Roseimicrobium gellanilyticum: one gene and its partner. The protein of the gene in region 1 interacts with the protein of each later gene in a pairwise test. Links are inferred from orthologs where the notes say so. Each region holds a gene or a part of one and is shown on either strand. Other genes may lie near its edges.

What was found.
Region 2: the proteins of uvrA (region 1) and DES53_RS22325 interact in binary tests that used the Escherichia coli proteins (3 or more experiments, as listed by UniProt). The link is inferred for Roseimicrobium gellanilyticum from one-to-one orthologs.

What each region holds. Positions count from the first base shown.
Region 1 is NZ_QNRR01000002.1:763,744-779,689, reverse strand. Bases 4,741-8,300 are described here. They hold uvrA (excinuclease ABC subunit UvrA), read left to right. Parts: upstream 4,741-5,109; coding sequence 5,110-8,100; downstream 8,101-8,300. Other genes in these bases: DES53_RS08450 (RNA polymerase sigma factor), read right to left, coding at 4,741-4,908. In the rest of the region: DES53_RS08485 (Gfo/Idh/MocA family protein), read left to right, coding at 46-1,251; DES53_RS08480 (3-keto-disaccharide hydrolase), read left to right, coding at 1,285-2,025; DES53_RS08475 (tRNA-binding protein), read left to right, coding at 2,079-2,417; DES53_RS08470 (hypothetical protein), read left to right, coding at 2,418-2,879; DES53_RS08465 (helix-turn-helix transcriptional regulator), read left to right, coding at 2,997-3,359; DES53_RS08460 (putative signal transducing protein), read left to right, coding at 3,470-3,805; DES53_RS08455 (putative signal transducing protein), read left to right, coding at 3,901-4,227; more of DES53_RS08450, read right to left, coding at 4,240-4,740; DES53_RS08440 (hypothetical protein), read left to right, coding at 8,387-8,689; DES53_RS08435 (DUF1552 domain-containing protein), read right to left, coding at 8,800-10,140; DES53_RS08430 (plastocyanin/azurin family copper-binding protein), read left to right, coding at 10,397-10,855; DES53_RS08425 (hypothetical protein), read left to right, coding at 11,052-11,573; DES53_RS08420 (beta strand repeat-containing protein), read left to right, coding at 12,357-14,816; vccD (Verru_Chthon cassette protein D), read right to left, coding at 15,327-15,944; vccC (Verru_Chthon cassette protein C), read right to left, coding at 15,934-15,946. UniProt on the Escherichia coli protein: The UvrABC repair system catalyzes the recognition and processing of DNA lesions. UvrA is an ATPase and a DNA-binding protein. A damage recognition complex composed of 2 UvrA and 2 UvrB subunits scans DNA for abnormalities.
Region 2 is NZ_QNRR01000009.1:79,081-90,631, forward strand. Bases 1,795-4,740 are described here. They hold DES53_RS22325 (excinuclease ABC subunit UvrB), read left to right. Parts: upstream 1,795-2,118; coding sequence 2,119-4,362; downstream 4,363-4,740. Other genes in these bases: DES53_RS22320 (rhomboid family intramembrane serine protease), read left to right, coding at 1,795-2,065; DES53_RS22330 (DUF1444 family protein), read left to right, coding at 4,373-4,740. Also shown: DES53_RS22315 (zinc-binding metallopeptidase family protein), read left to right, coding at 51-1,208; more of DES53_RS22320, read left to right, coding at 1,205-1,794; more of DES53_RS22330, read left to right, coding at 4,741-4,927; DES53_RS22335 (YdcF family protein), read left to right, coding at 4,973-5,560; DES53_RS22340 (DUF4838 domain-containing protein), read left to right, coding at 6,104-8,761; def (peptide deformylase), read right to left, coding at 9,109-9,720; DES53_RS22350 (ExbD/TolR family protein), read right to left, coding at 9,792-10,226; DES53_RS22355 (MotA/TolQ/ExbB proton channel family protein), read right to left, coding at 10,268-10,957; DES53_RS22360 (energy transducer TonB), read right to left, coding at 10,988-11,551. UniProt on the Escherichia coli protein: The UvrABC repair system catalyzes the recognition and processing of DNA lesions. A damage recognition complex composed of 2 UvrA and 2 UvrB subunits scans DNA for abnormalities.

The DNA of each region.
Region 1 (15,946 bases):
GAGGTCTACAGATCCGTTCGATTTTGTCCCCTCGAGCCACCACGCATGAACCGACGTTCCTTCTTCCAAACCTCCGGCCTTGCCACTGTCTTCAGCCAACTTGCCAGCTCTGCGTCCGCGGATGCACCGCCCAAGCCTGTCCATGACGGCCCTGTGATCCGGATCGGCAACATCGGCTGCGGAGGACGCGGCACTTTCGTGACAGACATCATCGTGGAGAATGCTGGCTTCAAGGTCACCGCCGCCCATGATTACTTCGAAGAGAAGGTTCAGAAGTTTGGCGAGAAGTACGGGGTCGCTGCGGACCGGCAGTTCACCGGGTTGGACGGGTACAAGAAGATGCTGGAGCACGTGGACGCTGTGGCCATCCACAGCCCGCCGTACTTTCACGTGCAGCAGGCCATCGATGCTGTGGCCGCCGGAAAACACGTGCTCATCGCGAAGCCCATGGCAATCGATGCGGCTGGGTGCGAAACCATCCGTCAACTTGCCAGGGATGCTGCCGCGAAAGGTATCGTGGTGCTGGCGGATGTGCAGTCCCGCGGCAATGAGTTTTTCCAGGACGGTATCAAGCGCGTGCGAGAGGGAGCGATTGGCGACCTCATGTTTGGAGAGTGCCACTACGAGGCGGAATTGATTCCCCGCGACGATGATGACAGCACAGCGGAAGGCCGCTTGAAGAACTGGGTACGCCACCGTGCGCTGGGTGGAGACATCATCACCGAGCAGAACATCCATGCGCTGGACATCGTGAGCTGGGCCTTCGGCCGCCCCGTGCGCGCCAGTGGCAACTGCGGACGCGGAGCACGGCCAGACAAGCTGGGCGATGCGTCCGACCACTTCTCCCTGCTGTTCGAGTTTGAAAAAGGAGCGGTGACCTTCGCCTCGCGGCAGTTCAACGGCTGGGGCTCACCGTTCATGTGTTCCAACCGCTTCGTGGGAAACAAGGGCATTTTCACCAGTGACTTCGGCGGTCGCGTGATGATCCGGGGTGACAAGGAGAGCTTCTGGCGCGGAGGCGATACGAAGAACCTGTACCGCACCGGGTCGGAAAAGAATGTTGAGGACTTCCGTGCCGCCATCGCTGCAAAGAATCCGAATGGGAATCCCACCATTGAAGGGGCCGTGGAGTCCACGCTTCTGACCCTGTTCGGTGAATACGCAGCCAAGACACCGGGTGGAGCCACCTGGGAGGACTTCATCACCAAATCAAAACCTGTGCCCCCGGATCTCAGTGGATTGAAAGCGTGATTAAGAGTGCATCCCTACCGAGTACTACATTCCATGAAGCCGCTGCCAATCACCTGCCTCCTCATCCTCGCCGCCAGTTTGAGTATCACATCACCACAGCGAGCGGCCGACCCCACGCCGGCAGCCACGGGCATTCGCGCCGTGATCGACGACACCCAACCCGGATGGCGTGCGCTGACTGCGGAAGACTTCACGAAGGTCAACAGCGCCGACGACACCTGGAGCTGGAAGGACGGCGTGCTCCACTGCACCGGCAAACCGGTCAGCGTGATGCGCACCGTGAAACCTCTGACAAACTTCGAGCTCGTCGTGGAGTGGATGCATGAGAAGCCCGCCGGCAACTCGGGCGTGTTCCTCTGGGGTACACCAGAGTCGATTGAAAAGCTCACCGCTGCGGGCAAGCCGGGTCTGCCACAGGGGATTGAGGTTCAAATCCTCGATCATGGCTACACCGAACTCCAGGCCAAGGCAGGCCGGCCCACCGATTGGTTTGGAACGAACGGCGATGTCTTCCCAGTGGGAGTAAAGATGACCCCCTTCCCTCCTGTCTCACCGAATGGTCAGCGCAGCTTCCCCCGCAAACACCTCTGCAAGGGCCATGGTGAGTGGAACCAGTACTACATCCGCGCCGTCAACGGCGAAGTACGCCTCTGGGTGAATGGCGAGGAAGTCTCCGGTGGCACCGCGTGCGACCCGAAGACTGGCTACCTTTGTCTCGAGAGCGAGGGCTCTCCTATCCAGTTCCGCAAACTGCGGATTCGTGAGCTGCCCTAGAGGTCCGCACCGGTTGCGGTGCAACAGGCTGGGCATAAACTCCGCGAATGGAAATGGAGACGATTACATGGGGCGACTTTGCCAAAGTGGAACTGCGTGTTGGCAAGGTGGTGAGCGCCCGCCCATTCAGCGAAGCCAGGAAGCCGGCCTATGTCCTACAGGTGGACTTCGGACCGGAGTTGGGCATCAGGAAGTCCAGCGCCCAGATTACCCACCGCTACACTCTGGAGGACTTGGTGGGAAAGCTCGTGGTGGCAGTCGTGAACTTCCCGAAAAAGCAAATCGGCCCCATCCAATCCGAGTGCTTGATCACCGGATTTCACAACCAGGAGGGACACGTAGTCCTCTGCGTGCCGGACCGAGAGGTGCCCCTTGGGACTAAATTGCTCTGAATGAACAGCTTTTGTCGCAATGGGGAGCTAAATCTGAATTTTGCCTCACATATTTTCAGTCTGGAAGTTGGCAATGAATACAGAATTACTTATAATTCTATTCGAATGGGGCAAAATCCGTCTGGTATTTCTACACGTTTCGACAAGGCACGTCTGACTCAGGACCTGAATGCCTTGAAGGAGATCATCGAGGCAACTCCCGATTGCTTGGCGGGGACTGCCCGTGTGCATGCCTTTCAGCTTCTGGACACGGTCACCCAAACGTTGAAGAGGCACAACATGTATGCCGACGTCCGTTTGGAGCTCTCCATTGCCATTCGGTCCATTCCTCCGCGGATCGACGAACAGGAGGTGGGCAAAAGGGCTCGTAGCAATCCAGAAATCTATCATTCTCAAGCCCTTGAGAGTATTACGTTCCTGAAATCGATGCTCGAGGAGCGTCCTGTAGCCAAGGTGGTTTAGCGGTACGAAGAGCGAGTGCAAATCCATCTTGGTGGATCACAGACCAGTGGTCGGCGCAATTCTGGGCCAAGGTTAAAGCTGGCATACATGCGTATTTAAGCATATGAAGGCGTGCTCATGCCTGTCGTCGCAGAAGAAACAACTGGTCGCCTCCTCGCAGAACGCGCTGCGTCCATCCTCCTTCAGGACATCGTGCATCCCCCGACGTTGGAAGCCCTCTCCAGCCAGGTGGGCCTTACTTCATTCCAGCTCAGCCGCCTCTTTGGCGCGGTGATGGGAAGGACCATTCCCGGTCTGCTCCGCCAGCAACGCATGGAGCGGGCGGCATCCCTGCTTCTTGAGTCCAAGTCCAGTGTCGGCGAAATTGCCTCTACCGTAGGTTATCACAGCATGAGTGCCTTCTGCCGTGGTTTCGAACGCGAGATGAACATGACACCCAGCGAGTACCGGCAGAACAACCGCAAGGTGACGGAGAATTAGCAGAGAGAGGAAAGTACCCCTGCCCTACCCTCAGGCCACTCGCGGCCATCCGGGTGATCGTGCGCGATTCATTCATGGAACCATCATCTGTCAAAAGGGGGACACACACCATGAAGGAGCTGTTTCGTGAGAGGGATTTCACCCGAGTCGGGCTGTATCGAAATATGCTGGAAACGGAGGGCATACCTGCAGTTGTGCTCAATGAGAACGTGGAAACCATGACCACCATGGTACCCATTCCCGATTTTTTCCCCGCCCTGTGCGTGGTGAATGACGAGGACTACGAGCGCGCCGTGGAAGTACTGGAGCAGAACTCCGTGACGGATGCCCGCCTGGGCCAGCAACAAAGAGTGTGCCCTGCCTGCCAGGAGAGAAGCCCCGGCAACTTCGAGACATGCTGGTCCTGCGGCGCGGATCTGCTGCCGCCCGGCGAACGCTTGGTGTGATGGCGTGCCCCTGAACGCCGGAGCATTCTTTTTTGTGGTGGTGCATCGTCCCTCTTCGGAGGTATGTTCGCCATGTATTAACTCCGCAATTTCCCATGAAGGAACTGTTCCGCGAGAAAGACTACACTCGAGTGGGCTACTTTCAGACCATTCTGGAGGCCGAGGGTATCCCCACTTTTGTGCGCAACAAGGACACAACCACGTTCATGACAGAGATACCCATCCCGGAGTTCTATCCGGCGCTGTGCGTGATGAATGATGAGGACTATGAGCAGGCGGTGCAGATCATCCGGGACTGCGTGGTAAAGGACAGTGAGTCCAGCCAGATGGAAGTCCCATGTCCCAAATGCCAGGAGAACAACCCTGGCAACTTCGAGACCTGCTGGTCGTGCGGCTCCGATCTTGTGCCTGCCACGGCCTGAACCGCCCGGGGTTTACTCCTCGTCAAGGTAGCCTTTGAGGCGTTCCTTGAGATCGTTGCGCGCACGGAAGAGCAGGCTCTTCACGGCGGACAGGGACATGCCGAGGATCTCGCAGATCTCCTCATAGGGCATGTCGAGGTCACGACGCAAGGTGACGGCGAGACGCTGCTTCTCCGGCAGCGTCTGGATGGCGCGATCGATGGCCTCCTCCAGCTCACTCTGGGCCACGGTGGTGTCTGGATGGTGCCGGGGAGAGTCCGCATGCTCGCGGTGGCTGTCCTCCTGCTGCTCATCCATCGAGACCTCGCGCTTCCGGGAGCGGCGGCGCATCTCGTTGAACACAAGATTGCGCATGATGGTGAAAAGCCACGTGGTGAACTTCGCGCTCGGCTCGTAGCGCGGTGCGGAGCGCCATACGCGCACAAAGACCTGCTGGGCCACATCGTGGGCGTCATCCACATTGTTCAGCATGCGGGCAACGGTGCCGATGACAGCGCGCTGGTGAAGTTCCACCAGCTGCTCAAAGGCCTGCACGTCTCCTTGCTTCACCAGCAGCATGAGGCGGACATTCTCCTCATCAGGAGATGCTTCCGGGGCGCTGCTGTTGGCGGTGCTCGGCGTCCAGTCCGGCATGTTCCAGGCTAAAAAAGGTGGTGTGGCAGCGAACGTTACCGCGGACATGCCGGGTGTAAACCAACCTCGGACGGAAAGGTTGCGCATCTCATTCACGCCTAGAGCCAATGACCGGCCGGAGGCGCCATTTAGCGCACCCAGTCCACTTTTCCTACTCGCGGGTGTCGGCAGCAGGCCACCGAGATCCGTCAGCCTGGAAAATCCAGCCTTGTGAGCAAGCCCGGCGCAGGCATCTTGGTCATCCGACTCATGGCCACATCTCCCCCCCTCCAGACTGAACAATCCACCGGCTTCATCCGGGTACGGGGAGCCCGGCAGCACAACCTGCAGAATGTGGACGTCGACATCCCGCGAGGAAAGCTGGTGGTGCTCACGGGCGTCAGTGGCTCAGGAAAATCCTCCCTGGCATTCGACACGCTCTATGCGGAGGGGCAGCGGCGCTACGTGCAGAGTCTTTCGGCCTACGCCCGTCAGTTCCTGGACCAGCTCGACAAGCCAGATGTGGATTTCATCGATGGCCTGTCGCCCGCCGTGGCGATTGAGCAGCGCACCGTGGCGCACAATCCGCGCTCGACCATCGCCACAGTCACGGAAATCTACGACTACCTGCGTGTGCTCTATGCTGCGGCTGGCCAGCCGCATGATCCCGTCACGGGTGAGCCGCTGCGGAAGATGACGCCGGCAGAAATTGCCGATGAAATGCTGCAACTTCCCGAGGGCACACGCGCCATTGTACTGGCGCCGGTGGTGGCCCAGGAAAAGGGCGACTTCCGCGGGCTTTTCGAGAAGCTGCAACGGCAGGGATTTGTCCGTGTGCGGCTGGATGGCGTGATCCACGAGCTCGATGAGAAACTCAAGACCACTCGCACCGAGGCGCATGACATCGAGGTAGTGCTCGACCGTCTCGTGCTGCGTGAAGGCGTACGTGGTCGGCTCATGGAGGCACTCGAATCCGCCTTGAAGTGGAATCCGCGCGAGGTGCGGTTTCTTACCGGAGATGGCGATCCATCTGACCTTCGCGTCTTCACCACGGCGTATGCGAATCCCCAGACCGGCACGGTGCTGGAAGATTTCACGCCGAAGCATTTCTCCTTCAACACGCATCTCGGCGCCTGTCCCACCTGCGAAGGCGTGGGCACGGTGATGGCGGCAGATCCGAAGCTAATCGTTCCAGACGAGTCCAAGTCCATCAAGGATGGTGCCATCAAGACCTGGTGGAACAAGCAGCCCAAGCTCAAGGGCATGCTACAGCGCAGCATCGAGTCACTGGCGAAGTTTTATGAGGTCGATATCGACACGCCATTCCGTGCGCTGCCGCTGAAGTTCAAGGACGCACTCTTCCACGGCACGGGCAAGGTGGCGGTGCCCACAGGCTGGAAAATCGATGCCAACAAGAAGAGTGTAGCCAAGCCCTTTGAGGGGTTGCTGGATCAAGTGGAGCGCATGCACAACACCGTGAAAGGTGAGTCACTGCGCGCCCAGCTCACGAGATTGATGAATCCCCTGCCCTGCAAGACGTGCGGAGGGAAGAGACTGAAGCCCGAGGTGCTGGGCGTAACCCTGGAATCCACTGACAAGGTGAATGTCTATGAGTTCACCAGGATGGCAGTGCGGGATGTCATCCCGTGGATGCAGGGACTGGTGCTCACAGAGTTGCAAAAGAAGTACTGCACCGAGTTGCAGCGGGAGATTTTGAAGCGTCTTGCCTTCCTGGATGAGGTGGGGTTGGGATACCTCACGCTGGATCGCGAGAGCGGCACCCTCTCCGGTGGAGAGGCCCAGCGCATCCGCCTCGCCAGTCAGATAGGCGCAGGTCTTGCGGGTGTGCTCTATGTGCTGGATGAACCGAGCATCGGCCTGCACCCGGTGGACAATGAACGCCTGATCGGCACACTGAAGCGTTTGCGGGATCTCGGAAACTCCGTGCTCGTGGTGGAGCATGACGAGGACACGATTCGCGAAGCAGACTGGCTCATCGAACTCGGCCCGGGCGCTGGACCGCACGGCGGACGTATCGTGGCCCAAGGGCCGGCTACCGACCTGATGCAGCAGCGTGAGTCCCTCACGGGTTCGTGGCTGGATGGTCGCAGCGGCATCCCTGTACCAAAGGTCCGACGCAGTGCGGGTTTGATAGGAAATGGGACACCACAAGGCACCCATGGCGGCGACGACCTCACCCTCGAATCGGGGGAGTCCGCACCTGCAGCGAAACGCTCACGCTTCCAGCGCGCTGTGACCGTCTCCGGCAGTCCCCTCACCATTCACGGCGCCTCTGAGCACAACTTGCGCAATGTCACCGTCTCCTTCCCTGCAGGCTGCTTCATTTGCGTGACGGGTCCCTCTGGCAGCGGCAAGTCTTCGCTGGTGGATACTATCCTGCGCCGCGCACTTATGCGCCACTTCTATGGCGCCAAGGACGAGCCGGGGAAACATGAGCGTATCAGCGGCTTGGATTCCATCGACAAGGTGGTGGTGATTGATCAGGAGCCCATCGGTCGCAGCCCGCGCTCCAATCCCGCCACGTACGTGGGTGCCTTCACGCCCATCAGGGAATTGTTTGCGCAGCTCCCCGCTTCCAAGGTGCGTGGCTACCAGCCAAACCGTTTCAGCTTCAATGTCGCCGGTGGACGTTGCGAGAAGTGCGGCGGCGATGGCTTGCTGACGATCGACATGCATTTCCTCAGCGATGTGCAGGTGACCTGCGACCAGTGCCGAGGACGCCGCTACAACTTGGAGACACTTGAAGTTACATGGAAGGGGCGGAACATCTCTGATGTGCTCGACATGACGGTGGCGGAGGCGACGCGCTTCTTTGAGCGGCATCCGGCCATCTTTCCCAAGCTGCATGCGCTGGAGCAAGTGGGGCTTGGTTATGTGAAGCTCGGCCAAAGTGGTGCTGCACTCTCGGGAGGTGAAGCTCAGCGCGTGAAGCTCGCCGCGGAACTCGCGAAGAAGGCCACGGGCCACACCTTGTATCTGCTTGATGAGCCGACCACGGGTCTGCATTTCGCCGATATCCAAACGCTGCTCACCGTGCTCATGCGTCTGCGGGATGCCGGCAACACCCTGGTGGTGATCGAGCACAACCTCGATGTGATCAAATGTGCCGACTGGATCATCGATCTAGGTCCGACAGGTGGCAGTGGAGGCGGCGAAATCGTCGCTGTGGGAACGCCTGAGCAGGTTGCGGCGAATGAGCGCAGCGCGACCGGTCGCTTCCTGGCAAAAGTGCTAGGGTAGAGTTCTGGAAGTCGGGTCTCCTGACCGGACAGGGGATGGAAGGTTTCCCAACCCGCCAGCGAACCTGACACTTTCGCCCTCACGCTCCGCGATCAAATCGCGACATCTGCGTCGTATCTCATAGGAGATGCGTGACTATTTCTCCCAGTGTGTCTTGGTGTTGCTCTTGCTGTGTGCAGTTGGCTGCACTACCAGCCGGAGCAAACTTCCGCCGAACGCCGTTTCATCAGATCAGGGTGATGGGGCGCTGCAGCATCCCGCAGATTTTCCCCTCGAATCCAACCTCATGCTTAAGCTTGCCGATGTGGAACGCGTGGAGGCTACCTATGAACCGTCTCCCAGCCCGCAGGCACGCGTGACGATTTCCGGCACGCTCAATGATGGTGCGACGCGCATTCACGACATCCGGCAACAACGTGTCCCTGGCGGTGTGACACTGTCTGTCATTACAGCACGGCCGAAGGATGCGGTGGCTACGCTGGCGATCATTCCCTTCGAGCGCGTGGTGACCGTGGATCTGCAAGGACAACCGCCGGGAGTCTTTTCCATTTCGGCGAATGCTGTGAGCGCGACGGTGGTGGTACCGTGAAGGGTAGTAGGTGTGTTCCTCTGTATTGGACTCAACGCAGAGACACAGAAAGGCAGAACTTCAAAGACGGACACTGAGGACAGGGATCTGCCCTCAGGCTATCAACCCTCTTAGATCCCCTCCAGCACTCCAGTGCTGTCACCAATGCGCTCTGCCTTCACCCCCATACGGTCGAGCATGGCGAGATAGAGATTGGTCATCGGAGTCTTTTCGCCGAGCTGGATGTGGTGTCCGGGATTAAGCGTGCCATTGCCACGACCGGCGAGAATCACCGGCAGGCGATCATGGTCATGGGCATTGCCATCGCTGATGCCACCGCCGTACACAATCATGCTGCTGTCCAGAAGAGACTTGCCACCTTCCTGCGCCTCCTTCATGCGCTGCAGGAAGTAGGCAAACTGTGTCATATAGAACTGGTCGATTTTCGCGATCTTCGCCAGCTTCTCAGGATTGTTCTGATGGTGTGAGATGTTGTGATGCGAATCCGGTACGCCGATTTCCGGGAAGGAACGGTTGCTGCCATCATGCGCCAGCAGGAAGGTCGCCACGCGGGTGCTGTCCGTCTGGAAGGCGAGCAGCAGAAGGTCAAACATGAGGCGGATGTGTTCCTGAGCGGACTGCGGGATACCCGTGGGAACGTGCACCCCCGCAGGCATGTCGATCTTCATGCGCTCAGCCTTTTCAATGCGCGTCTCGATATCACGCACGGAAGCGAAGTATTCATCGAGCTTGCGGTTGTCCGAGTTGGAAATGCGGCGCTGCAGGCTCTTGGCATCGGCCATCACGAAATCGAGCACGCTCTTCTGGTAGCGGCGGCGCTTCTCTGCCTCTGCGGGAGAACCGGTGGCCGAGCCCATGCCGAACATGCGCTCAAACACAAGGCGCGGATCCATTTCCGGAGCCATGGGCATGGTCTCAGTCTTCCATGACAAGTTGAACTGATACGCACAGCTATAGCCAGAGTCGCAGCGACCGGAGGTGCGTTCACCGTCCGTGCTGAGCTCCATGGAAGCCAGGCGGGTCTTGTCCCCCAAGGCGGTGGCTGCGATCTGGTCCACGCTCTGGCCGATGCGGATGTCCGAGCCAGCCGTCTTCTTGGCCTGGCAGCCGGTCAGGAAGGTCGCGGTCGCGCGGGCGTGGTCCCCTGCCCCGTCGCCGTTGGATTCGGCCTTGTCGTGGGCGAGGTTGGAGAAAATATTGAATTCGCCCTTCAGGTTTGCGAGCGGCTGGAGTGTCGGAGAGAGCTCATAGCCAGCACCCGTGCCCTTGGGGACCCACTGGTGCATGTTCACCCCGTTCGGAATGTAGAGGAAAGCCATCCTCGTGGGAGTCGTCACGGCCTTTTCTGCGGCAAAGGCACGAAAGCCCACCGATTCCAGCATGGGCAGGGCCATGAAGGTACCGGCACTGCGCAGGAACGAGCGACGAGAAACGGAAGAGGATGATGACATGAGAACTGGGATGATTTTGGGGGTTATTTCATAAACGTCGCCAAACCATCTGGTCTATCGCTGGGCATCAAAGATACCTACGTGAGTGTGAGCAGCTTGCGTCGCCATGGAAAAGGAACCAGAAACTTTTCTTTCCGCAAGAATCATGCCGCTTTTTGGATGTACCATTTCGTTTGCAAAACGTCCCGGACAGAGTCCGTTCTTTGCCTCCTGAAACTGCCGGGTGGTCCGGCACAGATTACGAACCTATCCACAAATGATCCGCACTCTGCTTACCGCCGCCTGTTCCCTGGTGCTTGCCGCCGGTCTTCACGCTGAAGACGCGAAGGAAGTGACCCTGAAGCCTGACAACGCGAACCCGCTCGCTTATGACGCGGCTTCGAAGACCTTCACCGTCAAGGCAGGTCAGAAGGTAAAAATCACCCTCGAGAACAAGGCCACCATTCCCCAGCCGCACAACCTGCTCATCTGCAAGCCCGGCTCCCTGCAGAAGGTTGGCGCCGCTGCGAACGCAATGCTTACGGACCCGCAGGCCCTCGCGAAGGATTACATCCCCGAGTCCCCGGAAGTGCTTCACCACACCAAGCTGGTACAGCCCGGCCAGACGGCCGTGCTTGAGTTCACCGCTCCTGCGGAAGCTGGTGACTATGTGTATCTCTGCACCTTCCCCGGCCACTGGATGCTCATGAATGGCACCATGAAGGTGGAGAAATAAGTCCACGGACTTCCACTGATTGAATCTCCCGAGGAGATGGGCTCCCGCCATGTGCTGCCCATCTCCTTTCTTTTTTTGCAGAATCCTGATGCAGAAGAGGTGATTTTTCTGTGAGATCCTCGGCCCGGAGCGTTTTCTCACGGCAAACTTGTCTACGCATCCATTCCCTTTCTCATACATACATCCATCCCCATTCATGAAAGCACTCCTCATCGCCGCCTTCCTCGGTCTTGCCGCAGCCACCACCCTACGTGCGGAAGACGCCAAGCTCGTTGTGGGCCAGTTCACCTTCGCTCTGCCCGCTCCATGGAAGCAGGCTGAGAACACTGGCATGATGACCAAGGCCATCGTGAACTATCAAGTCGAGGGCGGCAGCAAGCTCGAAGCGAAGTACTATGACTTCGGCGGCCCCAGCGGTGGCGTTGAGGCAAACATCAAACGCTGGATCGGTCAGTTCGAAGGAACTCCTGAAGTGAAGCGTGAAGATCTGGAAAAGAATGGCACCAAGATCGCCCTGCTTACCGCCACCGGCACCTTCCTCGATGGTGCTCCGATGTCCCCCCAGAAGACTCCGCGCCCCGGCTACACCATGCTCGGCGCGGTGCTGGAAGGTTCGGACTCCTCCTGCTTCATCAAGCTCACCGGTCCCAAGGATGATGTGGCCAAGATGCAGGAGGCCTTCAAGAAGATGGCGCTCAGCCCCTTTGAAGCAAAATAAGCTGAGCCGCAGCAAGAACTCTGTCTGATATCACGAAGCGCGGGCTGTCACGGCCCGCGCTTTTTTTGGAGCGACACCAAGCCCTTCCACACCCTCTCTCATGGAGTCGGAATGAAAATGTGCCAAAATCCACCACCGGGCATCTCTCGAGGCGAGAGCTGGTGACATTTCCGTTTCATATCGGCCGCTGACGGGTCTCCTTTCACGTTGTCGTTTCCGCACTGACTGCGGTCACGCAAACACTTCCGCGACGTCCGTTTTTTCGAAGCATTCTACTGCGGTGGTTGCGAGACGTCTTTCATTCCGGAAGAATGCTGCTCGCTGTTGGCATCACTGAAACCGAAGCGCTCGCCTACCGCCACGACTGCTCTTCCTGTTTTTCTCCGTATACATGTCAGCCATCACATCTGGACGGCATCACTCACGTTGTGGGTCGGACATTGAGGTTTAGAAGGCAATTTAGCCCAGAGAGTGCCTCGATCGGATCATCGGCAAAGAGGCACCGTTTGTTTTTCATCTACACTGCAATCGTGTAGAGCAATAACATTGTCTCCATCCAGAGGTGTTCACGCGAACCAAAAGTCGGGACGGCATTGGGAGCCCGTTCGTGCAAATCTTCGCTGTCATGGGTGCGGCAGCGCTCCAAGGACGCTCAGGGGGTTTTTCTAGCGGCTTACATCCAATCGTTCGGGCTTGCCTCCGTTGGACGCTGGCAAGTGAACAACCAGTGACGATTACGTGATTTGCGGGTCCAGGAGTTGAACCCATAACTCACTGACCCCCATGACACTACATCGTTTTTTTGCAATCTCATTTATTACAGTATTCCAATCCGCCAGCTTCGCCCAACCGTATGTTTCCAACGGCTCTGGTCACTGGATCGATGACGCCGCTTCCATCTGGATTCCTACAGGCACCTCCCCCCTTACCGGTACCAATGGGAGCGACAGCGTGACTATTGGAGCTGGTCATACGATCACCTATAGTGGGAAGGGAACCGGTGTGGGCAATACCAATGCCTCCGGTGGCGCGACCACCGACTTCGGGGTGGACAATGGTAACACCATCACCGTCGACGGGGGCATCCTTGCCCACACCGTGGGCGGAGCCTGGGTACGTATCGGCAACCATGGTCAGGGTACGTTGGACATCAAGAGTGGCTTTGTCTATCTTCCAGCTGGCGAAATCCAAGTGGGGGCGAAGAACAATGCTCAGGGAACCATCCGCATCGGTGACGGTACGGGAGCCGCCGGTTCCGCAGTACTGAATCTCCGAGACCAGTTGAGCGGAGCGGCAAGCGGGCGGGCCACTTCTCTGAATTTGGGAACCCAGGACGGTACATGGTCACCCGGCAGTGCGGGATTCATCACCATCGAATCCGATGGTATTCTGGAAGGCGCCAACTCCCTCACCGTCTACAACGCCACGACCAATCAGTGGACGATCACCCAGAGCATCACCCGTATCGGCCGGTATGCCTCTCCGACCGAAAGTGTGTTTCTCATCAAGGCCGGCGGGCAGTTCAATGCCCGCGGAAACGTGGAGGTGGCCGCCAGCAACGCCAACAACGGAGTCACAACCAAGGGACTGCTGCACCTGGACGGTGTGGGGGCCAGGATGACCCAGTACTATGGTGAACTGAACATCGCCTACAACGGGGAAGGCCGCATGATCGTGGAGAACTCTGCTGAATACATTCACGTGACCAACGCAGTGGATCCTGTGAGTGGACTGACTCCTCCGAGGAACAACACCTTCATCGGCAGGGGTGCCAATGCCATTGGAACCTTGACCATCCGCACGGACGGCAAATTCATCCGCGATACCGGTGGCAACGTGGGCGATCTTTACATTGGCAACGACGGCAGAGGCACCGTGACCATCGAAAGTGGCGGCGAATTCATCAACCGCTCCACCAATTGGGATTGGATTGGCAACAATGCAGGAAGCAACGGTGCCGTCTATGTGAATCAAGGTGGCAAGTATTACACCACCGCCAACAGCTCGATGCAGGTGGGCGTGAATGCGGCAAACGCAACCAAAGGAGCAGCCACGGGCTTGATTCAAGTGGACGGCGGCGAGCTCGTCATGGCTGGCGGCACGCTGTATCTAGGGCAGAACGGGAACGGCACTTTCCGGCTCATCTCAGGCTACGCGGAAGTGGGAGCATTCAACCTCGCTCGTGGCGCTGGCACTGCCACCGTCGATATTCAAGGGGGGGAAATGCTCATCAAAGGCAACCTCTTCGCTGGTGGGGATACCGGAGCGGACTTCGGTACCAACACGTCTGCAGGCACCGCCACCATCACGCAGAGCGGCGGTAAGGTCACGGCGACCAACGCGATGTCCATCGGCTTGAATGCAGGCCACACCGCCACCTACACCTTGACCGGTGGAGAGCTCTACCACCTGAACAGTGACATGACGATCGGTGAAAAAGGCACGGGCAGCATGTACATCGGCTCGACTGCCAGGGTTTATGATCAATCGACGGATCCCCAAGCCTTCTTTTTCGTAGGGCGGCAGAACGACTCCAACGGCACCGTGATTGTCGATGGCTACCTTGAAAAGACCAGCGCCGCAGCTGGCATTCGCGTTGGCCATGGAAATGATAGCGCTGGCCAGGAAAACAATACCACGGGTCGTGGTTTGATCGGTGGCACCGGAACTATCAAAGCCGAGGGCGGCGTGTGGGTCGGCAACTATGGTACGATCACCGGAGGAACCATGTCGACCGTTGGCCAGTTGACCATCGAGGGCAATGTGAACCTCATCTCGACTTCCGGAGCCGCATCGCAAAGCACGCTCTTCGTCAACTTCGACAGCTCGACTGCACTCAAGGCGGACCGCCTTACGATCACCGGCGACCTCAATATCGACGGTGCTGTGATCAATGGCACGTGGGCGCAGGGCAGTGAGACGGGGCTAGGCAGCCGCTACTGGGTGGTCGTCAGTGAGAATGGCTTTGGGCTAAATGACTTCCTCAACATGGTCTACGAGTCCAACAACGATCTGGCTTCCCAGTACCTTCTCATGGGCGCCAACGGCTTCGTCACCATCGACGGCATGGAGTTTGCGATGTTCTATGGCGCAGACTTTGACACCGGCACTTTATTTGGTGGCAACGACCTCATGCTTTCCGCCATGGGTGCTGCGGTGCCGGAACCTTCGATGGCCATGCTTTCCCTTGTTGGACTAGCAAGCGCGATGCTGCGCCGTCGCAGAAAAGCGGTGCGGAAGTGATACCGTGCTCGTCAAAAAGCATGCTGAACTTTGGCTCGCAGCTGACATCATGCTGGCTGCGAGCAGGTGCGTGAGGCATTCAACGCATATCGATCTGGGGGTGGCAGGGGCGAGTCGCCGTTCTCGCAACTCCAATACTGCACGGTGGCCGGCCTTCCGCCTTGCGAGCAAACGTGGAACGATTAAAGCCTGGCGACTTCGTCGCAACAGGGCGTGCAGCAGGCTGCACTGAGGAAAGCAGCAGCAGTGCTGCGCACAGTCCAGGGCCTTCAGCATCTCTACCAAAACAACCGGCAGCTGCAGGAGCAGATTCGGGAAAGCGCTATCAGAAGCTCTGCGGTTGGATTTATCCAAAGTGCTCTAACAACCTGCCGATCCTTGCGGCGTGCACCGCCACCTCGCACCGCAAAGCTGAATGCACCTGAAGGTGTGTACAGCCGATGTGCTAAAAGCGAGTCTTTGCCCAAGAAAAACAAGTGCAGGGTCAAAGCATCCCATGCTCCCATCAAGTTAGTAAAGTCGGCACAAATGTGTCTGAGGATCGATCACCACGGATCGGTAATCCGAAGGCAGTGAAGCAGGGATGCGACCGGAGGTCTCACGTACCAAGGTGAGTACGGCCGGTGCCTGACTGGGCAACGTGGTCGTTCCATCACCGTTGATGAAATAGCTGACATACGGTGCGCCGCCTCCAGCGTTTGAATTGTCATTGTCATGAATCGCCTTGCCATGAAGCGTGTTGTAGGTGGGGCTCGGCATGAGGAGCACATCATCCGGTAGGCGCTGCATTTCTGCATCCAAGCTCGTGGTTGGTCGCCCTTCCGCATCCCAGCCTGTGACCACAGCAACTTGGTACCCGCGACACGCGACCTCCCCCGGTGGCATGAGCGGATCCATCAGATAGAAACGCACCTCCACCGGACGATTTTCCTTTCGTGCCATAAGTGTGGCATGATTGAGATCAGCGGACAGCTGGCGAGCCGCAGCCGAGAGCCGCTGACTGGCAAGCGCGCCGGGCACGGTGAGAGCCGCCATGGTAATCAACATGCCGACGAGCGTGATCACGACAAGAATCTCCACGAGGGTGAAGGCTCCGTGTCTGCGTGATGTCCATTTGCTACATTTCATTT
Region 2 (11,551 bases), on another replicon or contig:
GCAGACTGACATGCCAGACTCAAGACTCCCAATTCCCTCACCCTCACCTGATGAAGCGATTCTCCTGCGAATGTGGCAACGTGCTCTTTTTCGAAAACTCGCAGTGCCTGCAATGCGGCTCCGAGATGGGCTTCGACCCTGCCATGGGGACCATGGTGAAGCTCACCCCCGAGTCTGGCCTGAAGCGCTGCGACAACGGTCCCACCCACGGCGTGTGCAACTGGCTCCTGGCCAAAGACGACACGAACATCCTCTGCACCGCCTGCCGGCTGAACCGCACCATCCCGGACCTGAACCTGTATGGAAACCTCCCCCTCTGGGGTCGCATGGAATCTGCGAAGCGCCGCCTGCTGGCCACGCTGCTGGGCCTTGGCATCGAGGTGCACTGCCTGAATGAGGACCCCGTGGGAGGTCTCGCCTTCGACTTCATCCAGACCTTGTCGAACCCTCCGGTCACCACTGGCTACGCGGTTGGCGTGATCACGGTGAACCTCCAGGAAGCGGACGACGCAGTGCGCGAGCAGACCCGCCAGCAGCTTGGCGAGAGCAGCCGCACCCTGCTGGGCCACTTCCGTCATGAGACGGGCCACTACTTCTGGGAGCGTTGGTTTGGCACCCTGGCGCTGGATCACCCCCTGCGGGTGGCCTTTACCGGGCTCTTCGGTGATGCCGGGCTGGACTACGCCACCTCCCTCAATCGGCACTATTCCCAGGGACCACCGCTCGGCTGGGAGCAGTCCTACATCAGTGCGTACGCCACCATGCACCCGTGGGAGGACTGGGCGGAGACCTGGTCCCACTACCTGCAGATCCTGGATGGTCTGGAGACTTGCGAAGCCTTCGGCCTGCAACTCGGTGCCGGCTCCCTGGAAGTGACGCCTTTCCCGAAGGAATCAGCCACATTGCCAGAGAATCTGCCACAGGAGCCCGCGGAGGATCAGAAGTTTCTCACCTGGCTGCATCGCTGGGTGCGCCGCGCCCCCATGTTCAATGAAATTTCCGCCAGCCTCGGGCAACCCGCGCTGTATCCCTTCGTGCTGAGCCTGCCTGCGGTGAGGAAACTCCGCTTCGTGCACTACGTGGCGAGTGAAGGGCGTCCCAAGCCACAGCCAGCCGCGGTGGCTGCGAATCCCGTCCCTGTAGAATCGACGCCACCCGCACCCGCGCCGCTTGCAACTCCCGAGGCGAAAGAGCAAGTTGCCGCATGAGTTGGTTTCCCAAGTCGAAGGATCACCTTCCGCTGACATGGTGGAAGGGGCATGCCATCTACCTGGCGGCCTACATCGCGATTGGCGGTGTGGTCAGCATGGTGGTCACGGCCATCCTCATGGCAGCCGCAGGGGGCTCGATCATTGGGATGCTCCAGTTTTCCTATGCCGGACTCGTGGGCGGCCTGCGTCTCTGGACGCCGCTGACTTACGTTCTCGTCAATCCTCCGGACCTCTTCTTCCTGCTCTCCGCCTTCTTCTTCTGGCGTTTCGGCGAGGATGTGGAGAAGTTTTTCGGACGCCGAATTTTCGTGCAGCTTTTCCTGGCCCTCGTGCTGGTCACGCCAGTCGTCCTGACCATCTTTGGCCTGCTCGGTGCGGCGACGTGGTCCGTGTGGGGCGTTACCGGGGTGTTCTTCGGTGTTTTCCTGGCCTTTGTCACTCTGTACCCGCGTGCGCAGATATCGCTCATCCTCTTCACCCTGCCGGCGTGGGTCTTGGCCACCGCGATTGTGGGCGTGAATGCCCTCATCTACCTGGCGGGGCATGCCTGGGCTCAGCTCATCATGCTCGCCAGTCAGGTGCTGACGGCGTACGGCTTCGTGCGTTATCAGCAGGGTCGCTGGACGATGCCCTCCTTCTCCAGCCTGCTGAAGTCCAAGAAAACCGAGCAGCCCGCGGACATCACCCTCCTTCCATCGTATCGCGAGAAGAAGAAAAAGGGCGAGCCGACGGCGACCGACGCGGAGAAGGTCGACGCCATCCTGGAAAAGATCAGCCAGAAGGGCATGCAGAGCCTCACCGCTGCAGAACGCAAACTGCTGGAGAAGGCCAGCGAGCGACTGAAGAAAGGCTGAAGACAACCTGTCCGAGACGCTTGCACCCGCCCCCGCAGGCGTAAGATATCTTTGTGTCCGTTTTCTCCCTCAATTCCGAATACCACCCGCGCGGCGACCAGGCGCAGGCCATTGCCAAGCTGGTAAAGTCCGTGGAAGCGGGCAACCGCCACCAGACCCTGCTGGGCGTCACGGGCTCGGGGAAGACCTTCACCATGGCGAACATCATCGCCCAGATTGGCAAGCCCGCGCTCATCATGAGCCACAACAAGACGCTCGCCGCGCAGCTCTACTCCGAATTCAAAAACTTTTTCCCGGACAACGCAGTCGAGTACTTCGTGAGTTACTTCGACTACTACCAGCCGGAGGCCTACATCCCGCGCTCGGACACCTACATTGAGAAGGACTCGAGCATCAATGATGAAATCGAGCGCCTGCGCCTCTCCACCATGGGCGCGTTGCTCACGCGGAAGGATGTGGTCGTGGTCGCCAGCGTGTCCTGCATCTACGGCTTGGGCTCGCCGGAGGACTATGAGGGCATGATGCTTCCCGTGCATCGCGGTGAAACGATGACCCGCGAGACCATGCTCTCGAAGCTGGTGGACATGCTGTATGAGCGCAATGACATCGCCTTCACCCGCGGCAAGTTCCGCGCTCGTGGCGATGTGGTGGAGGTCTTCCCCGCGTACCTCGACAATGAAGCCATCCGCGTGGAGTTCTTCGGCGACGAGATCGATCGCATCAGCGTCTTCGACCCGCTTACCGGCAGTGCCACCACCCAGCTCCAGAGCTACACCTTCAATCCCGCGAAGCAGTTCGTCACGCCCGCGGACAAGCTGCGCGTCGCCATCAAGGCCATCCGCGCGGAGTTGGATGCGCGCGTTGCGGAGTTCGAGTCGCAGGGCAAGCTGCTGGAGGCGCAGCGCATCCGCATGCGCACCGAGTATGACATCGAAATGATGCAGGAGATGGGCTTCTGCCAGGGCATTGAGAACTACAGCCGCCACCTCTCCGGTCGCGCACCGGGCAGCACCCCGGGCACGCTGTTGGATTTCTTCCCGGACGACTTCCTCTACTTCGCGGATGAAAGCCACGCCACCATCCCGCAGATCGGTGGCATGTATGAGGGCGACCGCTCGCGCAAGACCGTTCTCGTGGAGCACGGCTTCCGCCTGCCCAGCGCATTGGACAACCGCCCGCTGAAGTTCAACGAATTCATGGCCACGATCAAACAGGCCGTGTACGTGAGCGCCACGCCTGCCCAGTTCGAGGTGGACAACAGCGTCGTGGGAAACAAGAGCTACGTGCCACACAAGCGCGAGCGCATCGGCGAGGCGGAGACTGTACCTGCGCTGCTGCCTGGTGGTATCAATGGAGGCGGCAAGTCCAATCTCCAGTCCCAGCTCACGAGCTCGCGTTCCATCGTACGCATTTCCGGAAGCAGCGAGCCGGTGGAGAAGTTCGATGTCACCACGAAGGGCAAGCACCTCATTGTGGAGCAGATCATCCGCCCTACCGGCCTCTTGGATCCCGTCGTGACGATGAAGCCGCTCAAGGGACAAATCGACGAGACCATCGAACTCTGCCGCCAGCGCATTGAAAAGGGCGAGCGCGTGCTCGTGACCACACTCACCAAACGCACCGCGGAAGATCTCACCGACTACCTGCGCAATCTCAACCTCAAGGTGCGCTACCTGCACAGTGAGATCGACGCCATCGAGCGCGTGGAGATTCTGCGCTCGCTGCGTGCCGGTGAGTTCGACATCCTTGTGGGCATCAACCTCCTCCGTGAAGGCCTCGACCTTCCCGAGGTGAGCCTTGTATGCATCCTCGATGCGGACAAGGAAGGCTTCCTGCGCAGTGAAACGTCCCTGCTGCAGACGGCGGGTCGCGCCGCGCGCCACGTGAATGGCGAAGTCGTCCTCTTTGCCGATCAAATCACTGGCAGCATCCAGGCCCTGCTGAACATCAGCGCCTACCGCCGCGATCGTCAGATGGATCACAACGAAGCCCACGGCATCACTCCGCAGACCGTGAAGCGTGCCGTGCAGGAGAGCCTGCATGGCTGGCAGGCCGGCAAGCAGCTTGAAGAAAGCATGGTGAAGGACGAAGCCGGTGGCTACGCCGTCACCGAAGTCCTCCGCGAACTCGAAACCGAAATGGCCGAGGCCGCCAGCAACCTCGAGTACGAAAAGGCCGCCTTGCTCCGCGACCAGATTCGCGAGCTGAAAAAACAAGCTGGCATCAGCGATGCCATGACGCAGCTCCCACAGCGGAAGGTGAAGTACGGTGGAAAGAAACGGGCGAAGAAGGGGTAGTCAGGAATCCATGAGCGACCGCGATCTCAGTACCGTTGTGCCCCGGCTGTATCTGGCGCTTCCCAATAGTGTGCCCGCAGATTTCACCCTTACTGGTGACGATTCACCGGTGGAATCAAAGCTCGCAGGTGACCTTGTCGTCCTTTACGGCTTCGACAAGGGGACGCACTTTCGGTTGGCAAACGGAGGAGATCTCAAGGAACTCGCAACCACGCCTGCTGAATTGCATGAGAAAGCGGTGGAGAACCTAAACAGCCTTCCCCTGCACCTTGAGTTTCATCAAGGTGACGACTACCACATGGTTACCGCAGGTGGTGATCATGAGGCCACACTGGTGTTTCACTCTGCTGTCCTGGAATTCCTCGCGGATCAAGTGCCAGGGAAGCTCGTGGTCGCCATACCCGCCCGCGACCTGTTTCTGGTGGCGAGCAGTGCTGATCCCCGGCACCTCGCAGCATTGCAGCGAAAGGTGAATGAACTCATTGAGACGGCTGAGAAGCCCCTTTCGGGGTTGCTCTATACACGGGATGTCATTTCGGGTGAATGGTCCGTACTCTCTCGTTGAGTTGCCAGTGCAAGCGCATCGTTTTTCCCCTCTCCAATCAACAACATGCGTCGCCTCCTCCGAGCCATCGCCCTCCTCTTTTTGAGCGCCTTGGTTCTCTGGCTAGCATGTCTGAGCTTCGTCATTTGGAACTTCGGCCAAACCGACCACGCCACGCAGGCTGACTGTATCATCGTCCTGGGCGCCAGCGTCCAAGGCTCCCAACCTTCTCCTGTCTTCGAACAACGCCTCCGGCATGGTATTGACCTCTACCAACGCAAACTCGCTCCACGCCTCCTCTTCACTGGTGGCTTTGGGGATGGGAAAAGCCATTCCGAAGCCGGCGTCGGTTCCGCCTATGCGCAGCAACACGGCGTGCCAGCCACCGCGGTGCTGCTGGAAGAGAAATCCCGCACCACGAAACAGAACCTGGAAGAAGCCCTCAAGCTCATGAAGGCCCACGGCCTGCAATCCGCCGTCATCGTGAGTGACCCACTGCACCTGAAGCGAGCGATGATGATGGCAGAAGATCTCGGCATTCAGGCGCACTCATCGCCCACATCCACCTCCATGTACCGTTCCTTCGGTTCCCAGGCGAAGTTCCTGCTGCGCGAGGTGTACTTCATGCATCACTACATGATATTCGGAGAATAGCTAACCTCAGTCGTCTCGTGATTCGATCATCACGTACAGCAAGAAGCTCACCTTAGGTGCACCACCTTGCGCGAAGCGCTTTGGAGTGCGTGTGCGAAGCACCGCTTCGCGCGAAAGTCCGGGAGATCGCACAGCAGAAGGACGAACCCCCAAGGAGCGGCGTGCTTTAGCCGCCGTGGGAGCGTGAAAGGCATGGCCGGTGCCTCGCTACGCACTCTCACATGACAAGCATCCTATGGCTGATGAAGGGGTGGCCATGATCATGCAGCGCTCCATGCGGGGCCACCATTCCACGGCGGCTAAAGCACGCCGCTCCTTGGGGTCGCATCCTCGTCTGCGGTGGCAAGGCCATGGTGGGTCATGCACCAACATTTCACGCCGAGCACTTCGCACAACCTCATCGAGCAAGATCTCCCTCCGCCTCGCGTAAACATTCCAGCTTCCCAACGGGCAGGTCGGAATGATGCGGCATGATGAAAAGAGAACACTGCGGCGGCATCATCGGTCCTGTCCGTGATCCCTTGCACGCATTATCCCCAAGCCATGAATTGCCTTCGCTTTCGAATCCCTCGTTTCCTGCCTGTCAGCGTCCTGCTGCTGGTGTCCTTTGCCATAAACGTTCACTCTGCCGATCTCACCCTGCTCTCCGAAGGCAAATCCACCTACCAAATTGTCACTCCCGACACGCCCCCTACTCCGGAACTCGCGTCCTGCCTCGAACAAACAGCACGGCTCCTGCAAGCTGCCTTCAAAGCAAACGGCGCAGACGTCGCCATCATCTCCGAAAGCAAACGCGTCCCATCCCAGCCAGCCCTCTTGCTTGGTAACACCGCCTTCGCCAAGCAGAACAGCGTCGATGTCACCACACTCACCGACTGGAGTTACATCCATAAAGCGGTCGGGAAGGACATCATCATCGCGGGACATGATCACGCCTCGTCAGTGAAGCCGGATGCGGGCAACGCACGCCGACGCGAGTGGGACCGCACGGGCACAGCGAAAGCAGCTGCAGACTTCGCCCGCACCTACATGGGCGTGCGTTTCCTCTTCCCGGATCTCCCGGGTTACACGCAAGTGAGTGCGCACTCGAAGAATGATCTGCTCGCCTCCCCCTCCATTGAGTTCCTCTCGATGAAGGCCATCACCGTTCCCGATACTCTGAACACGCACAAGGCGCCTTTGCTCCGCATCAACAGCAGCCATCCCGCCGGTGGCAGCTTCTACGACTTGGCTCACAATCGCTTCCCCCGCGTGAATGCCCTTTATGGCAGCCACACCTGGGATCGCGCCGTGCCGGCAGAGAAATACATGGATGCCCATCCCGAGTATTTTGCCCTCATTAATGGAGAGCGCATGAAGGACAAGGCACGCCCGCAGTACTGCCTCTCCAATCCTGATGTGCAGGAACTCATCTATCAGGATCTCGTGAATCAGGTGGAGGCGGGCTATGACTACGTGGATCTCGGTCAGCCAGATGGCTATCGTGAATGCCAGTGTGAAGCCTGCGCGAAGCTCTGGGATACAGGCGGTGACTGGAGTGAGAAGATCTGGATCCTCAATCGCCGCACCGCCGAGCGCCTGCTGAAGTCCCACCCCAAGGCGCGCGTGACCATGATGTCCTACATCCTCACGGCCACGCCACCGAAGACCTTCAAAGCGTTTCCCGCGAACACCTCCGTCATGCTCACGGGCACCAATGAGGAGGACATCGCCCCATGGCGAAGCTATGAGATACCCGGTGGCTTCACCGGTTACGTGTACAACTGGTGCCCCAATCTCGGCAGCCGCTACACACCCATGCGCACCCCGCAGTATGTGGAGGCCCAGGTGAAGCGTCTCGCCGCCGGCCGCATCCAGGCCTTGTATCGCGACGGACCAGGCCAGCTCTTCGGGCTGGAGGGTCCGGTGTATTACACCATGGGGCGCATGTTCGATGACCCGGACCACAATGCGGCGAAGGATCTCATTCCTGAGTTCTGCGATGCCGCTTTCGGCAAGGCCTCGCCAATCATGCGCACGTTCTACGACCAGCTCTATGACGCGATCATGCTGTACTCCGACCACCTCGGCACACGCAATAATCTCTGGACCTACCAGCCGCTGGAAGGCCGGAAACGCAAGACGGTGCGTGATCCCTTTCAGCTCCTCGCCTTCCTGTACCATCCCGAACTGCTCGCCTCGCTCGAGGCCAATCTGATTCAGGCCGAGAAGCTGGCGGACAATGCGAAAATAAAAGCACGACTCTCACTGGTGCGCACCGAGTTCGACTACATCCGCCACCTCGCGCGCGTCATCCACTTGTATCAAGCCTTCACGGTGCAGCCGGATGAAGCCTCACGAGATCGACTTTTGAATGCCATCGATGCCCGCAATGCTTTCATCGAAGCGCTCTACCCGAAGAAAGGTGAGAAGCGCGCTGAGGTCCGATGGGAGCAAGTGTTCTTCCCTTTCCCCGGTCACGATGCCAACCACCTCCGTCTCGCACATGACGGCTACCAGGAACCCTTCGCCAACACCTGTCTGAACTGGGATACCAAGGCCATGCGCCGGGCCCCGTTGCCAGGGAAGAAACGCATCTCCGTCGCTGCCACCTCTACACCCGCAACTTTGGATGGCCCTGAATGGAAGCATGTCGCCACGCAAACACTCACGGTCGCACCTCCCTTCAATCAAGCTCCACGGAATACCACTCTCCAGATGCTGCATGACAAGACGAATCTTTATGTGCGCATGACCTGCGAACTCCCGCCCGATGGCAAGACGACCTTCAGCCCGCAACGACGGGACCTCGACCTGAGCAATCAAGAATCGGTCGAGGTGTATCTATCTCCCGCAGCGGAACGCGAGATCTCCTATCGCTTCATGGCTGGTGCCCATGCCAAGACCGGTTGGGACGCTGCAGCTGGCTTCATCACCGATGTCATGGATCCACGCCATGGTCGAGATGACGCGACCTGGAATGGCGAGTGGACTCACCAGCCCGAAGTAGATGTCTCAAAGAAACAGTGGCGCACCCTCATCACCATCCCCTTCAAGACCCTCGGTGTCGCCGGTCCCACTCCGGGCACCACCTGGCGCGCCAACTTCGCCCGCAATCACCAACTCGTCCGCAGCATGATGGACCGTGCCATCTGGTCATCCGCGATCGGGAACACGAACATGAATGACCGGAGCATCTTCGGGGAGATCGTCTTTGAGTGAGAGTCTCCCAATGAGACCCAGCCTCACTCAAGGATCGGGGGCTTTCCTGTCCCCGTGGATGTGGTTACATCCCACCATTTTCGAACGTCCGTCGCGTGTGAGCGGCACTAGCCTAGTGCCGTCATATGCAGCGTGACCACGCTTGGAGCTCGGAAGATCCGCAAAGCTTCGAACAGAGTGGCTCCGCACCCATTTCGCTCACCGCCGGCACTAAGGCTAGTGCCGCTCCCTGCGAGTCGCGCTTCATCACATGGACGCGCTGCCTCGACAACTCCGTTCACGCATCGAATGGGGCAAGAATGCCCACACTCCTTGCGGGCGCACATCACGCACGGCAGACTCGCTTCTTACTCGCCGTCTTCATCCTCATCCCCCTGCCTCGTCTGCTGTGCGGAGGTCCAGCCTTCTTCTTTCCACTCCTGCACGAGGCGCTTGAGCTTGCGCTGGGCACCAAGCTTGGAAGCCGCGGAGAGACGGTCGGTGAAGAGAATGCCATTGAGGTGATCGATCTCATGCTGGAACGCACGACCCAGCAGGCCATCTGCCTCCATGGTCACGGTCTCGCCTTCGAGGGTCTGGTAGGTCACCGTCACCACGCCGGCGCGGCGCACGTCATAACGCAGATGCGGAATGCTCAGGCAGCCTTCCTGACCGGTGGCCTTGGTGTTATCGAGCACCAGCTTGGGATTGAGAAAGATAATCGGCTGGGTTTCCGCGAGCGTCTTGTCCACGCCATTCACACGCAGCACGGTCACAGACTCATCGTTCGCCGGCACTTCGATGATCGCCATCTGGATGGGCACGGCCACCTGCGGCGCCGCGAGACCCACCCCACGTGCGTCATGCATCGTCTCCATCATGTCGGCGGCGAGTTTGCGGATCTCATCTGTCACCTGCGTGACAGGCTGGCACTTCACACGCAGGACAGGATTTCCGTAGAGGACGATGGGCAGGATCATGAGTAGGGCAATCAACTAAGCACAAACCACCTTATCTCAAAAGAGATAATGAGGTGCGAACCTGCGGGAAGTCAGTTCGGATTCGCACCCTCCACGGCGCGCTGCAGGAGCGTGGTTACGTCTTTCACCAGCCCCGCTGCCACCAGGGCATCAAGCGTGGAGACATACATCCCATGCGGCGCCTCACGATCGACGGATACCTTCAGCTTCACGTCAGGATCCGTCATCTTCAGCTCCTTGAGCGCGGATACCAGATCCTGTTCCGCCACCTCCTGACCGCCCAGGAAGATTTTCCTCTCCTTGGTCACGGTGAGGGACGTCTGCGTGTTCTGCGTGGCGACCGTCTTTCCCAGGTTCTCCGCCGTGGGGAGTTTCACGGGCATCTGCGTCTCACGACTGCGGAAGGTCGTGGTGGCGACGATGAAAAGCAGCACGATCACAAGAATGTCCACCATCGCCACGATGGGAATCACGGGCGAAGGACGGCGGCGGCGGCGGAGATTCACGGGCGGAGGTCAGTTCTCAGTTCGCTGGGCTCAGATCATGACTAGCGCGACATCGCACGCTTCACTTCGAAGTGACGGTGGAAGTCATGAATCGCGTGGCGCAGGATGAGTTCCATGCGTACGGAGATGGCATCCAGCTTGCGGCTGAAGTAGCCATGCGCAATCACGGTGGGAATCGCCACCAGCAGACCCGCGATGGTGCTGTGGAGCGCTTCCGCGATGCCCTTGGCCACCATGGCATTGTCACCCTCCGTACCCTGCCCGCCGAACGAGCCGAACACCGTCACAAGACCCACCACCGCGCCGAGCAAACCAAGCAGCGGTGACACGGTCACGATGACTTCAAGGATCGGAATGCCTTCCTCCAGACGGTGCATGATGCCACGCGCGGCGGTCTCACACGCTTCGTTGTTCTCCTCGCGCGTTTCATGCTTGCCGGAGATGGCGATGATGCCGAGCTGCGCAGCCACGCTGCCGTCCTCCTCCAGCATGTCCTGCAGAGGGGAGATGTCCCCGGTGGAGGCGTAGTTTTCGATCTTCTTGATCTCCTCCACGATCTTCGGCGGGAAGAGCATGCCATCCCGGAGCTGCAGCGCCTTGATGATGATGATGGTCACACTGGCAAGCGAGCAGAGACCGATGAGGATCATCACCTCGCCGCCTCCACGTACGAAGTTCCACACGGTGTCTATACCGCTGCTGACGGAGGCGAGAAGTTCAAGATCGGGCATGATTCAGATCGGTCGAGGCGGGTCGGACAGTTATGGATGAATGACAATGTTGTAGGTCATCTCCAGGCGCTCCTTGTCGAGCATGGGCACGAGGTCGGCAGGCAGCGGAGGAATCTCCGCTTTCAGAATGGCTTCAATGGTGAAATCTTCAAAGAGCGGGCTGGCCTTTTCCTCCAGGATTTTCAGGTCCTCGATCTTGCCCTTCTTGTTCACGTAGAAGCGCAGGCTCATATGACCGGGCTCCACGGCATCCATGCGCTGGATGCGGTACTGGTGCCATTTCTTCTCAATCGCACTGGTGACGATGCGCTTGTAGCGACCCGCAGGTGTGGCGGCAGCAGCCACGGCGTCTTCATCACCCACATTGCTGATCGAGCCCTTGATCTTGCCACGATGCGTCTCAGGCTGGAAGGCATTCTCCTGGGGCTTCGGTGTATTCACCACCGGCTTCGCCACCGGAATGGCTTTGGGAATCGGCACCTCTTCCGCCGCTTCACGCATGATGGGCGGCTTCGCGGGCTCCGGCGGAGGCAGCGTCTTCGGTGATTCAGGCGCAGGCTTGGGAGGTTCCGCCTTCGGCGGCTCCTCGGCGAG